Regions from separate parts of the Aminipila terrae genome, predicted to be linked through region 4. Evidence: riboswitches for the same ligand, from Rfam matches in the RefSeq annotation. Region 4 holds a riboswitch; each other region holds the start of a gene.
The links. Region 4 has a riboswitch for cobalamin ahead of Ami3637_RS17020 (immunoglobulin-like domain-containing protein). Riboswitches for the same ligand answer to the same signal wherever they lie in the genome.
Positions count from the first base shown of each region.

Region 1: linked by a shared signal. The riboswitch ahead of Ami3637_RS02395 (diaminopimelate decarboxylase family protein) and the one ahead of Ami3637_RS17020 (immunoglobulin-like domain-containing protein) in region 4 are both predicted to bind cobalamin.
Region 2: linked by a shared signal. The riboswitch ahead of Ami3637_RS02430 (S-layer homology domain-containing protein) and the one ahead of Ami3637_RS17020 (immunoglobulin-like domain-containing protein) in region 4 are both predicted to bind cobalamin.
Region 3: linked by a shared signal. The riboswitch ahead of Ami3637_RS02035 (DUF2292 domain-containing protein) and the one ahead of Ami3637_RS17020 (immunoglobulin-like domain-containing protein) in region 4 are both predicted to bind cobalamin.

Region 1 is NZ_CP047591.1:504,406-507,614, reverse strand. Features, by position in the region: gene Ami3637_RS02400 (S-layer homology domain-containing protein) at 1-1,284, shown strand, start outside; cobalamin riboswitch at 1,421-1,636, shown strand; gene Ami3637_RS02395 (diaminopimelate decarboxylase family protein) at 1,775-3,100, shown strand.
Region 2 is NZ_CP047591.1:519,714-522,922, forward strand. Features, by position in the region: gene Ami3637_RS18160 (DUF4430 domain-containing protein) at 1-192, opposite strand, end outside; gene Ami3637_RS02430 (S-layer homology domain-containing protein) at 204-1,877, opposite strand; cobalamin riboswitch at 1,987-2,201, opposite strand; gene Ami3637_RS02435 (DUF4430 domain-containing protein) at 2,302-3,209, opposite strand, start outside.
Region 3 is NZ_CP047591.1:434,883-438,091, reverse strand. Features, by position in the region: gene Ami3637_RS02045 (coiled-coil domain-containing protein) at 1-109, shown strand, start outside; gene Ami3637_RS02040 (Tad domain-containing protein) at 116-1,222, shown strand; cobalamin riboswitch at 1,346-1,569, shown strand; gene Ami3637_RS02035 (DUF2292 domain-containing protein) at 1,772-1,930, shown strand; gene Ami3637_RS02030 (InlB B-repeat-containing protein) at 2,042-3,209, shown strand, end outside.
Region 4 is NZ_CP047591.1:3,509,179-3,512,387, reverse strand. Features, by position in the region: gene Ami3637_RS18045 (ABC transporter permease) at 1-7, shown strand, start outside; gene Ami3637_RS18870 (ATP-binding cassette domain-containing protein) at 190-741, shown strand; cobalamin riboswitch at 841-1,040, shown strand; gene Ami3637_RS17020 (immunoglobulin-like domain-containing protein) at 1,297-3,209, shown strand, end outside.

The sequences.
Region 1 (3,209 bases), 510 kb from region 4:
GATTATAAAAAAGAAACTGGCTATGAGGGAAATTGGGATCATGAAAATTCAGCAACTAAAACCGACGATCAAAAGGCTTCAGCTAAAGAGACTGTTCAGGTTACTGCCAAACCAGATCGCGACGGAAAAGCGGCAGCTGCTGTTTCTTCAAAGGACATGACAGAAGCATTGAAAAAGGCTATGGAAGCGGTGAAAAACTCAAGCAAGGAGTTAATACCAGAAGTATCGATTGTGGTAAAAGCAGATGACAAAGCCGATGCAGTGGTTACTACTTTACCAACGTCCTCTGCAAAAGACATAGTAAAGGAAAAAGGTATATTAAGCATCACTACGCCTACAGGGGATATGAGGTTTAGTCAGGAAGCCCTGTCTGCGTTGGTTGCAGAGGCTGGTGGCAGCGATATCAAGCTGGCTATTGAAAAAGTTGACGCTTCTTCAAATCCTGTTACTACAAATATACCAGAGCTTGCAGGCCGTCCTGTGTTTAATCTTTCCGCCGTTTCCAACGACAAAGCAATCACTGATTTTAAGAATGGGAAGGTGACCTTCTATCTTCCATATTCTTTAGGAGCAAATGAGAAGAAGGAAAACCTGAAAATTATTTATGTCAGTGATAAAGGAGAACAGCAAACGGTGGAGGGTGCTTCTTATGACGAAGCAAAGAAAGCAATGAAGGGAGAAACCAACCACTTTTCATATTATGCTGTCACTTATAACAATGTGGCCTTTTCAGATGTGACCAGCGGAAAATGGTTCTATGACAGTGTTATGTATCTTGCCAATAAAGGAATAGTAAAAGGCAAGACAAAGACTACCTTTGATCCCAATGGAAGTGTAACCAGAGCTGAATTTGTACAGATTCTTTACAGCAAGGCTGGTGCTCCCCAAGTGACCAATAGTGCAGTATTTACGGATGTGTCAGATAATGCATGGTATGCAAAAGCGGTAAACTGGGCTGCAGAAAAAAATATTTCCAAAGGATTTAAGGGCAAATTTAATCCAAATGCCAACATATCCAGAGAGGATATGGCTGTAATGCTTAAAAACTATCTAGAAAATATTGAAAAGAAAGAAATAACCAAGACAGCCCTTAAACAGGAATTTTCAGACAAGGGTAAAATCAGTCCTTATGCTGGGGGAGCCATAGAAATCATGCAGACAGGCGGCATAATAAATGGTTATAAAGGAGCAGACGGAAAGTATAGTTTTAAACCTTCAGGGTATGCAACAAGAGCGGAAGCATCATCCATGATGGCTTCACTGTTTCAGAAGTTAGCAAAATAGTTAAATAACAGAAAATTTTGTAGTTAGCTCTAAACATTTTAAAGCAAGCAGCTGCGGAAAATAATTATTCTGCAGCTGTCCTTTATTAGCTAAAATACCTTGAAATAATAATTCCTGTATGATAGACTATAAAAAACAAATTATATTACTTCCATGTTTCGACTTTACGTATAAGTAGAGTACGACTAAGAGGGAATCTGGTGAAAAACCAGAGCGGACCCGCCACTGTGAGTGAAGAGTTTCTTTTAGAAATATTCTGAAGAGGATAGATAACCACTGAATTACCATTCGGGAAGGTTAAAAGAAATGTTGAGGCACGAGTCAGGAGACCTGCATGAGGAGCACGCCAATCCACGGGTAGTATGGATAATTGGCAGGAATAATAGAGTGAAACAGTAAAACGGACTGCGATTTTTGTCGCAGTTTTTTTTATTATAAAAACAGTCTGGCAGCAGTTATATTACAGTTATTTTAACTGGGAGGTTTGTAAATGAATATTTTTGAAAACAAAATATTTAAAGTTGAAAAAGAACATTTATACTTTGATGGAAGGGATTTGACAAAACTGGCTGAAGAATATGGTTCACCATTATATATTTTTTCAGAAAGAGAATTAAGAAAAAATGTAAACGAAGTTATAGTGGCCTTTAGAACCTTCTATGATAAGACCAGTATACATTATGCAGCTCAATGTGAATCAACTCTTGCTAATCTTCAGGTTATCAGAGATGCAGGCTGTAATTTGCAGGTTAATTCCGGAGGAGAATTGTTTAAAGGTTTACAGGCAGGCTTTGAGGGGGAGCAGATTATATTTACGGGAGCATGTAAAACCACTAAAGAGATTGAATTTGCCATAAAAAGCGGGGTTAAATCTATTAATATAGATTCGATCTACGAATTGACAAGAATTGTTAAAATTGCTGAGGCTTTAAATACTCCAGTGAACATTGCTTTAATGGTAGCCCCTGAAATCTCTTATTATAACTCTAATCAGAATAAATTGCTTGTACAGGAGGCAGAATTTGGAATAACCTTTGAACAGCTCAGAACAGCTATCAGAATGTCTCAGAAAAATAAGAAATACATAAAACTAAAAGGCTATCATTTTCATATCCAGAACGGATTATATAAAACGGAATCTGTTCGGGAGGCTTTTGTTACCATGCTTGAAACAGCAGTAAAAATGCATCAGCTCACAGGATTTATTCCCCAAAGCTTAAATATCGGAGGAGGCATTTCATCTGAAAATATGGGGCAGATTGCAGAGGCGGTATCCCAGGAATTAAATACGGATAAGGTGGAAAAATGGGCGGGAAAAGAATATAAAGAGTTCTTTAACAGCATAGAATTAATTATTGAGCCGGGTAGAAAAATTGCAGCTTCTGCAGGCATCCTTTTAACCAGTATAGTAAATGAAAAATATAGAAAGAATCTGAATGAAAACTGGTTAGTACTGGATGAAGGTCTGAACATTGGGGCTGAGGCTGAAAAAAATTTGGAATATGATCAGATGATATGTGTAAATAAAATTACTGAGCAACATAATATGCCATATAAAATCAGCGGACTGTCCTATGACTCTTCTGATTGCATCCGACTTCCTAACAGCATAACAGCCGGTGATTTCATCGCATTTATTAATGCGGGAGCTTATAGTAATACCCATCTCTCTCACTTTAGTGGAAGACCAAGGCCCGGGGTTATAATGATTAAGAAGAATGGTACTGTGAAACAGATTAAAAGGCCCCAGCAATATGAAGATCTGCTAGCTGGGGAAGAACCTTTTCGTGAAAAACTAAATTTATGTGTTATATAATTAAAAAAACAAAAATAAAAAATACATAGTTTTGCCACCGAATTTTCTATTGACACATGCTTATATGCGTGGTATTATATTGAAGATTTAGGCACGCCAAAAAGTGAAA
Region 2 (3,209 bases), 520 kb from region 4:
GACCTTTTTTTCTGTGTCTACAGCGACCGCACCCTTGCTCACTTCATCTTGTTTCGATGCTTCTACAGTGGCTTTACTCTTTAAATCAGAGGAAGGGCTGCCTTTAGCAAACCCTCCGCCCCACAAGAATGTAATCGACAATACAGCAATGATGGCAAGTGCTGCATAGATTTTATTCTTAGTAATTTTCACAATCTTATCTCCTACATTAAATCAGCTTTACCTAACATACGATATAACATTTCTGCAATTTCACAGCGTTTAATTGGTGCTTTAGGGGAAATTGTCAAATCAGATTTGTCTAAAACATCATTGCTATAACAGAATGCTAATGCACTATTGGCCCATGAGGCTGCATCCACATAGTCCGTAAACTGTGCAAGTGTATTCTGTATGGTTGCTGCATCCATATTTGTATTCATGCCGCACAAAGCAGCCGCACGGGCTACCATGCTTGCAGCTTCCTGTCTTGTAATACTTCCATTTGGATTGAAATCTGTTGCAGATATACCACTTACAATTTTATATTTGTATGCAGTCCCTACATAGCCTGCATACCATGCCTTATCGGGCACATCTTTAAATACATTGTCAGCTTTTGGGGTAAGTCCAAGTGCCTGTACCACAATAGTTGCAAATTCTGCCCTAGTCATAGTTGCATCTGGTTCAAAAGCAGTATCGGTTTTACCGTTAATAATACTCCTGGAAGCTAAAGCTTCAATTGCTTTTTGATTTTTATGCCCCTTAATGTCTGTAAAAGTCCTGCCTTCTTTAGTAACTGGCATTGCTTTCACATCGGCATTCTTATCTTTTAATCCTGATACCGTTTTATCAGTACCAGTAGCCTGAGTTGATGCTTCCGCAGTTTTCCCATCAGTCATTCTGTACATGCTGCTTTTTCCATCTAATTGTCTCTGAACAGAAACTAACGCATAAAATCCCTGCTCTGTAGCCATTTGATTAGCACTGGTCTCTGAAAGAATGTGCTTAAATCCGTTTCCTTTTATGTTGAACTGTAATATATTTTCTACTAATGTATGTCCATTTTTTACAAATCGGCTGTCATCCACAGAAACCCCCAGTTCAGTAAGAGCCACAATAACCTGGTCCGCACTTTCAGAATTGACTGTTCCCCATGAGCTGAATCCACCGTTTTCATTTTGTAGTTTAGACAGACATGCCAGAGCTTTTTCTGTAGCTGCTTTTACATCTGTGCGATTCTGGTATTTTGCCAGTGCCTGCAATGCCATTGCAGTAATATCCGTATCTGCAATTTCATCTCCTTTAGCTGCTCCTGTAGTTCCTCCTGTCAGTGAAAAACCACCATCAGCCAGTTGCCTTTTTAATATTTCATTTACATACATGTCTCTTGTAGCCTGGACTTCAGCATCTTTGTTTTGCGGCACAGGATAGTTTTTTGAATCCAGTGCTATAAGTGCCCAAATAGGTCCATTAATGCCCTGCCATATAGTTTTATTAAAATCCCCAAGAGGAGTAAGCAGATTATACCCAGCTACATTGGCTGGATCTTTGCCAATTGCACTCAGTGCAATAATAGTTCGTGAATAATCAGAATATTTCTTGTCATGTAAAATTCCTTTACATTCTTTTACATGCTTTTCCAGTGCAGTATAATAACTGTCATAATAACTTTGAGGAACTTTATAATCACTGCGGGCAAGGGCCATTACCACCCAGTCTCCTCCTATTGATCCGGGTTGGGGATCCATTACTGTCTGCTGTAAATATTTTGCTGTCTCGGTCAATGCCTGATTAACCGAGGTTTTCTCAGTAGCCGCAAAAATACTGGTCATGTTACCAAATACCATAATCAGTACTAAGAAAATTGACAGCATGCTCTTCTTCTTTTGTTTCATTTTCCCTCTCCATTTCTTTTTTCACACAAAAAAAACTGCGGCAGCCTGTTAAAACTGCCACAGCCGTATTTCTGTGCACATTATTTATTTACACCCATGACTCGTGGGTTAAATTCTGAACTATTGCGAAGATATTCTGACTTACACTTTCAGGACTCATATCCAGCGTACATGTTTGGCCTTCCCGATTTCTCAGTGGCTGACATTGTCAAAAACATGTACTTAGTGCTTACAGCGGCGGTACCGTCCGAGACTTACACTCGATTCCCTATTACAGCTCCCTGTCCATTGGACAGAAAGAAAACACAAAAGCAACATATTAAATTATTCATGGATCAAATATCCATATCTACTTAAATATTTTATCACCAAAGCATTTCCTTGTAAATACATATGTGGCTTATTACCCTAAATGCTTCATCTTTTATTGGTCTGCTGCCTCCAGCCATCTGTCAGGATAGGCAGGATGATTTTGCTCCTGTCCATCTACCGTATAGATAGTTTCTTTCGTATAATCATCAACATAATGCATTATAATCTGATCACTATCCTTCAGTACTATCCCCTTAATTCCAGAGTTAGGATGCTGTCCGTTTATAGTAAACATCCAGCCTGAATTTGGGCTGTTATTGTCAAATTCCCCCAACCAGTAGCCTCCATATTTTAGTGGTGCTTTTACTGATTTTATATATCCCGATTCAGCGCCTTTCTGAGACAGCTTATTATCATTTACTGCCTTCATAAAAATATCATAAACCGTACTTCCTTCTGTTACCTTATAGCTTGTCGTCTTAACCCAGTTTACATATTTCTGGTGCTTATCAAAACCGTCGTGCTGGGTATCTCCAATAAGTCTGAAAGTTACGGTCATGTCACCTTTATCTGCATCCTTACCTGCTGCAGCTTTTGTAATAGCATTATTATCTTTATAAGCTTTTGCTTTGGTTTTATCAAACAGCCACCATGCACCATTCCTTCCCTGTTCAACCTCCATTACAGAAATTAAAGCTTCTGCATGCTGGTTAGACAGGCTGGGCTGTGTTATTTTCATGTTATTTAAATCAAAACCATCTTTTAAAATTGCATCGATGGCTGACTCTCCATCTTTGATAAATCTTGTATCATCCAGGAGGTTAACCCCCAAAGCAGAAAGCAGTATAACTACCTGATCTGTGGTCCAGATATTACCAAACCTTCCATCCCATTGCTGGGCTCCTGAAAGCTGTGAAATAACATTTTCCCAGTTCTGCCCGGCATAAGGGGCAGCAGACTGCATAGGCATAGACACGAAATCTGATACGGTGGTATTCTGAGGCAGATAAAAATCCGCTT
Region 3 (3,209 bases), 440 kb from region 4:
AAAACTTAGTGAGGCAAATTCAAATCTTGCTATGTTGGAAATAAAGCTGAAAGCGCTAAGTAAGTCCAATGATATCAAAAAAACTGAAGAGCATGAAATGGAAGTGTGATGGCTCATGAATGTTTTTAAGTATTGTGGGTACAGAGAAGAACAAGGTTCAGTTACCATTATGGTGGCATTATTTATTACTGTACTGATGGCCTTTACAGCAATAGTAATTGATGTGGGAAGAGTTGCACTAGAAAAGCAGCAGCTTCAGAGCGCAGTAGATGCTGCCTGCCTTGCAGGGGCACAGGAATTGCCAGACAGTATTGTAGCGGCAAAACAAAAGTCGATTATGTATTTTGAGGAAAATGGATTTGATGAAGAGGAAATTGACCAAATAGAATTTGTGAATTCAAATAAGAGGATAAGAATAACTGCCAGCCATCCGGTTGAATATACTTTTGCAAAAATATTCAAAAGAGAAGATAATACAAAAGTGTCTGTAAGTGCAGCAGCGGAGTGCAGCAGTGTTTTTGGACCTTTTAAGTATGCACTATTCTCTGGTAGTGAAATGGATTTATTGCAGTTTAAAGGACAGAACATAATTGATGGCAATGTTCACTCTAATAATAGCATAAAAAATGCTGCCACGGTAACTGGAGTTGTTACTGCTGTAAATACTATTGATGCCAAGGTTAATGCTTCATCAGGGAAAATAGAAAATTCTCCGTATGTCTCTATGCCTGATTTTTCTGATGTTTTAACTCTGGCAACTACGGTTAATCAAAGTACTTTAATCAATGTTTTTGGTGCATCCTTTAAAGCTAGCAGTAATCAGTATACCATGTCAGCTGAGCAGCTAAATGCCATGCTTTCCGTCTATTCTACGGTGTTTATTAATGGAAATCTCACTATAAACGGTAGTGGGATTCATTCTAATGGAAGTATATTAGCAACTGGAGATATGACATTTAACGGTAGTAACGTAAGCATGAATGCGTCAGATTCGGTATGCTTTTACTCAATGAACGGAAATATCACATTTAATGGTGGCAGTGGTGATGTGACAGGAATTCTTTATGCCCCGAAAGGCACAGTAAGACTAAATGGTAACAGTGGTATTTTTTATGGGTCTATTGTTGGAGATTTGGTGACCTGTGATGGAGGGATAAATCTAACATACAGTTCCCAGGCCGCCCAGAGTGTCCCTTTTACAATAACCAGATTGGTGGAATAGAAACGAATTTATATCAGTTAGTTCAGTAAAAACATTTTTCGACAACTTAAACTGTTATTTTACATAAAATTTCTTCAGGGTGTTGACGTAGAGGAAAATCAATGATAACATGATTGTGGTGAAATTTAATAGATCATTTTATGTTCTGTTCGCTGGAATCTAAGGGGATTTTGGCGGATAGCTAAGAGGGAAGCAGGTTCAAGTCCTGCGCGGTCCCGCCGCTGTAAACGAGGAGTCCTGCCTGTCATACAAAGATAAATGGGTGAGCCACTGAGTAATTTCTTGGGAAGGCTTGGTAAGGATGATAATGCGTAAGCCAGAATACCTGCTTAAAATGAAGACAGAATCCGACGGGTATTCGGCAATTCTTGTAATACAAATGATTAAAATTATACAGAAATACGGGCTGTAGCAATAATGCTACAGCTTTTTTTATGTGAATTTAATCAGAAAAAATATGTAGCAGTAACTGCTGTATATAAGGGATAAACATAAAAGTGGGATTGATGAGAAATAATCTAATGTTAGTAAATGCAGGAGGAAAAAGAAATGTCAGTAGAGGCAGAAAAGAAAAATGTTATTCCAAATGAGCAGGAACAAAAACTGCTGAAGATTATTCATCAAATCGGTTTTGGAGAGATAAAAGTCATAATCAACGATGGGAAGCCTATACGGCTGGAAGAAGTCAGGAGAAGTATAAAATTGTAATTATGGTTAGAGCTGACCAGAAAACTGGAGGTTCTTTATTATAGTAAAAAACTATAGTAAAGGACCTTTTTTATTTATTATTATTGAAGTTTTTAGAGAGGAGAGACTGAATTGACAAAAAGAAAGAATTTTTTATGCGCAATTCTCTGCATGACTATGATTATATCGCAGTTTACAGCGATTGCTTATGCAGGAGATGAGTTGAATTCGGTTAGTCAGGCTACAGGAAACTCAGTTTCCGAAAGTCAGGCGACAGCAAAAGAAAACAGCGATGGCACTATAACGGATGGTGCCGCTACAGGTGGTACGGAAGCAGGAAAAACCACTGACAGTATAACCACGGGTGATACGAAAACAGAAGGAACAACTGACAGTACAACCACGGGTGATACGAAATCGGGAGGAAACCCTGACAGTACAACCACGGGTGATACCAAAACAGGTGGAACTACCGATAGTGCAGCTACGGGTGATACGAAAACAGGAGAAACAACTGATAGTAAGACCACGGATGATACGAAAACAGGTCAAACTACCGATAGTGCTGTAACGGATAGCACAAAAACTGGCGAAACTACTGGAAGTGCAGTTACAGATAGTAAAACTGAGGTGACCACTGACAGTGCTGTAACAGATGCTACAACAACAGCAGCCATAGAGCCACTTATGATGACTTTAATGGAGAGTGCAGGAACTTTTTCTATTAGTGATTATGATGTAAACAAGCTATATGAAAAAGGAAGTACTTTTACAATCAGTACAACGGAGGAACTTAACAGATTCTCTGATTTAGTAAATGGTAAATTTAAAAATACCACAGGAGAAGCGGTTTCTGTGGATTTTGACGAAGATACAGTACGTTTGGAAAAAGATATAACCCTATCTCTGGGATGGAAGCCTGCCGGAACAGAAAAAACACCATTTTCGGGAACCTTTGATGGGAAAAATCATACATTAGATGGTTTAAATATCGTTACCAGCGACAGTTATCAGGGATTATTTGGATATACGCTAAATGGTGAAGTAAAAGATTTGGCGGTGAGTGGAAGTATAAAATGCAGCGGTGATTATATAGGGGGAATCATTGGGTATGCAAACTGTACTGATATTACCAGATGTACCAGTAACGTAGTGATTTCCGATGGAGGAAGCTATGTGGGAGGTATTGCTGGATGCGCGACGGGTTATACCACTTTATGCATTAATAATAAAGATGTTTCAGGCAATAAAAACTTTATCGGGGGAGTTGCAGGTCTTAATTATGGACTTGCACAGGATT
Region 4 (3,209 bases):
GATGTGAAGGGTGAAGTGGAATTTAAACATGTCAAATTCGGATATGTACCGGAAAAGACTATTATACAAGATTTCTCTGCAAAAATAAAACCTGGGCAGAAGTTGCTATTGTTGCCCCACTGGTGCAGGTAAAACTACCATTATGAACTTGTTAATGCGGTTTTATGAATTGGATGCGGTGAAATACTGTTGGATGGAACACCAATCAGCCAGGTACCACGGGAGAATGTACATCAGCAATTCTGCATGGTTTTACAGGATTCATGGCTGTTTGAAGGCACAATAAAAGAGAATATTATTTACAGCAAGCAGGGCATCACAGAAGAACAGGTGGTGAAAGCCTGCAAAACCGTGGGTTTGCATCATTTTATCAAAACCTTGCCTGAGGGATATGATACGATATTAAACGATAAGGCCAGTCTGTCAGAAGGACAGAAACAGCTTATTACTATTGCCCGGGCAATGATACAGAACGCACCGCTGCTGATTTTAGATGAAGCAACCAGTTCAGTAGATACCCGTACGGAGCGTATTGTTCAATCTGCAATGGATCAGCTGACGGTTGGCAGAACTTCTTTTGTCATTGCCCACAGGCTTTCCACCATTAAGAATGCAGACTTGATTCTTGTGATGAAAGACGGGATATCATTGAAAGTGGTAATCATAAAGAGTTGCTTGCACAGAGTGGATTCTATGCAGAGCTTTATAACAGTCAATTTGAATCAGCAGCATAAATTTTAATCCTTGTTCTTATGAATTAGAAAAATGGTGTCAATACCCAGGGTGTTGACACTAATTCTATTTAATGGTAGTATTTTAGATAATAACATTCTTAAAATAATTTAATAATCATTTTATGTTCCGTTTTAATTGGTAGCATACCAAATTAGGATGGCTAAGAGGGAAGCAGGTGAAAGACCTGCGCGGTCCCGCCGCTGTAAACGAGGAATTTTTCTTAAAATACCACTGAGAGAATCTTGGGAAGGTTAGAAAAGTGATGATACGTGAGCCAGAAGACCTGCTTAAAATGATAGAACCAGTATTCCGCGGGAAATCGGCAATACGGATTAATAGATGGATATTTATGTGAAATATATCTTTGTTTTTGCAGTAAAAACGGACTGTAGTATTTTTTATACTACAGTTTTTTTTGTCCAAAAACATATTAGTTATGTGGCTGGTTGATTTGCTTTTCTCGGGAGAATACAGGTTTTATCTGATCAGAAAAATAACGCATTATGCGATGATATAGATAAGAATAATAGAAGGAGAGAAGAGAAAGCGATGTTTTTTGAAATGAATAAAGTAAAAAAAGCTCTAGTGATTATATTAACCATTGCCATAACTTTTACGGGCTTTTGTATACCAGAAGCAGGTAACCTAAATGTGTATGCAGATGAAGTCACAGCGGGCAGCTCTGGTAACAACAGTAAACCTTCAGCAGGCGACGGGAGCAAAGAAAATCCCTATGTCATAAAGAATGCGGATGAGCTGTCATGGTTTTCAGAGGAGGCTAACAAAACTCTAACACTATGTGCCGTTCTGGGTGAGGATATTAATATGGGTGGGGAAAGCCGCCCTTGGAAACCAATTGGTACAGGCCTTGATAGTCAAAAGCCCTATACTGGAGTCTTTGATGGGAAGGGTCACACTGTTAGCGGCATCTATATCAATTGTGAAGGAAAATACCTTGGCTTTTTTGGAAACCTGGGTTCCGGTAGCACTGTGAAAAACCTCACAGTAAAAGGGAGAATTACCAATAGTGCTACCGGTGCTACTTATACGGGCGGCATCGCTGGATGCGCCAATGGTGGCAGCCAGATTGTAAATTGTGCCAATTATGCTGATGTGAGTGTAAAGGGTGGAACTACTGTAGGTGGGCTTGTTGGCGGTACAGAGGGTAATTCTAACTCTAATATTAAGATATTGGGCTCTCTCAATTCAGGATCCGTGTCAGGAAAGAGGATGGCAGGCGGTATCATTGGAGTCGCTAAGTTTGTGGATGTTAGTTATTGTTATAATAACGGAGATATTAGCACTTCAAGCTCTTATGTTGGTGGTATTTTAGGTTCTACATCTAGCAGTTCTAAATCTAATTTGCAGAAGAGCTACAATATTGGAAATGTTTCAGGAACAACCAATGTAGGTGCATTGGCAGGAGACTCCAGTGGTATTGTTTCTAATGTAAGTAACTGCTATTGGCTGGAAGGTTCAGCAGAAAAAGGCTTTGGAGGTACAGCTTCAGTTTCAGGTACTAATGCAGTTAAGGCTGCTGCAGACATGAAAACGGCAGACTTTGTTACGTTGATTAATGGGGAAAATTCTCCACAGGAATCTAAGTTCATAGCTGTTGAAGGAGAATATCCTGTACATCAGTGGCAACAGCCAGAGATGAGTGATGAAGATGCAGTGGCAGCAGCAGCGGACGCTTTAACTATGGATACTTCAAATCCAGTAAAGATTAATCTAACCCTTCCATCCACAGGAATCAATGGTACAGCCATTTCATGGAAGTCAGGAAATGAAGCAGTTGTTTCCCATGAAGGTGTTATTAATCCTCCTGATGCAGATACAAAAGTTACTTTGACGGCTACTGTATCTAAGAATGGAATACAGAAGACAAAAGATTTTGTTTTTACAGTAGCAGCCGGAAGTGAAAGCCAGGATAAAGAAACAATAGATAAAGCTATTCAGATTTTGTCTAATAACATGATTCCAAAGAATGGTACAGATACAAATTTTATTACTTTTGTAAATAAAACCTTGGAAAAAAACAATATTACAGGGGTAACGGTTCAGCTTATAAATACAGGTACTCCTGCAAGAGCGGATGTGGGAAGCATCGGAACCAATGGAGATATTACATACTTTTATCAGGACCCGTCAACACTGGGTTACAGTACTGCATTTGTTTTCATAAATGATATTAAGATGACTCTCTCTAAAGGAAATGTCAGCAAAGAGATTACGGTAAAAGCAAGGTTGGATTGGGATGAAAGTAAAGTCAAAGACTGGTTGAATAAAGCTGTGCTTGATACAATTGGCTGGGAAAGTATAAAGGAGACTAATTCTGATCAACAGGCTGTTACGGATTCTTTAAGCCTGCCGGTACGTAAACGGGATACAAAAGATAATCTACTTGCAAACCTGACGTGGAGCAGCAGCGATACTGGGGTAATACAAATTGCCAAAGGTGAGATTGGCGGTAA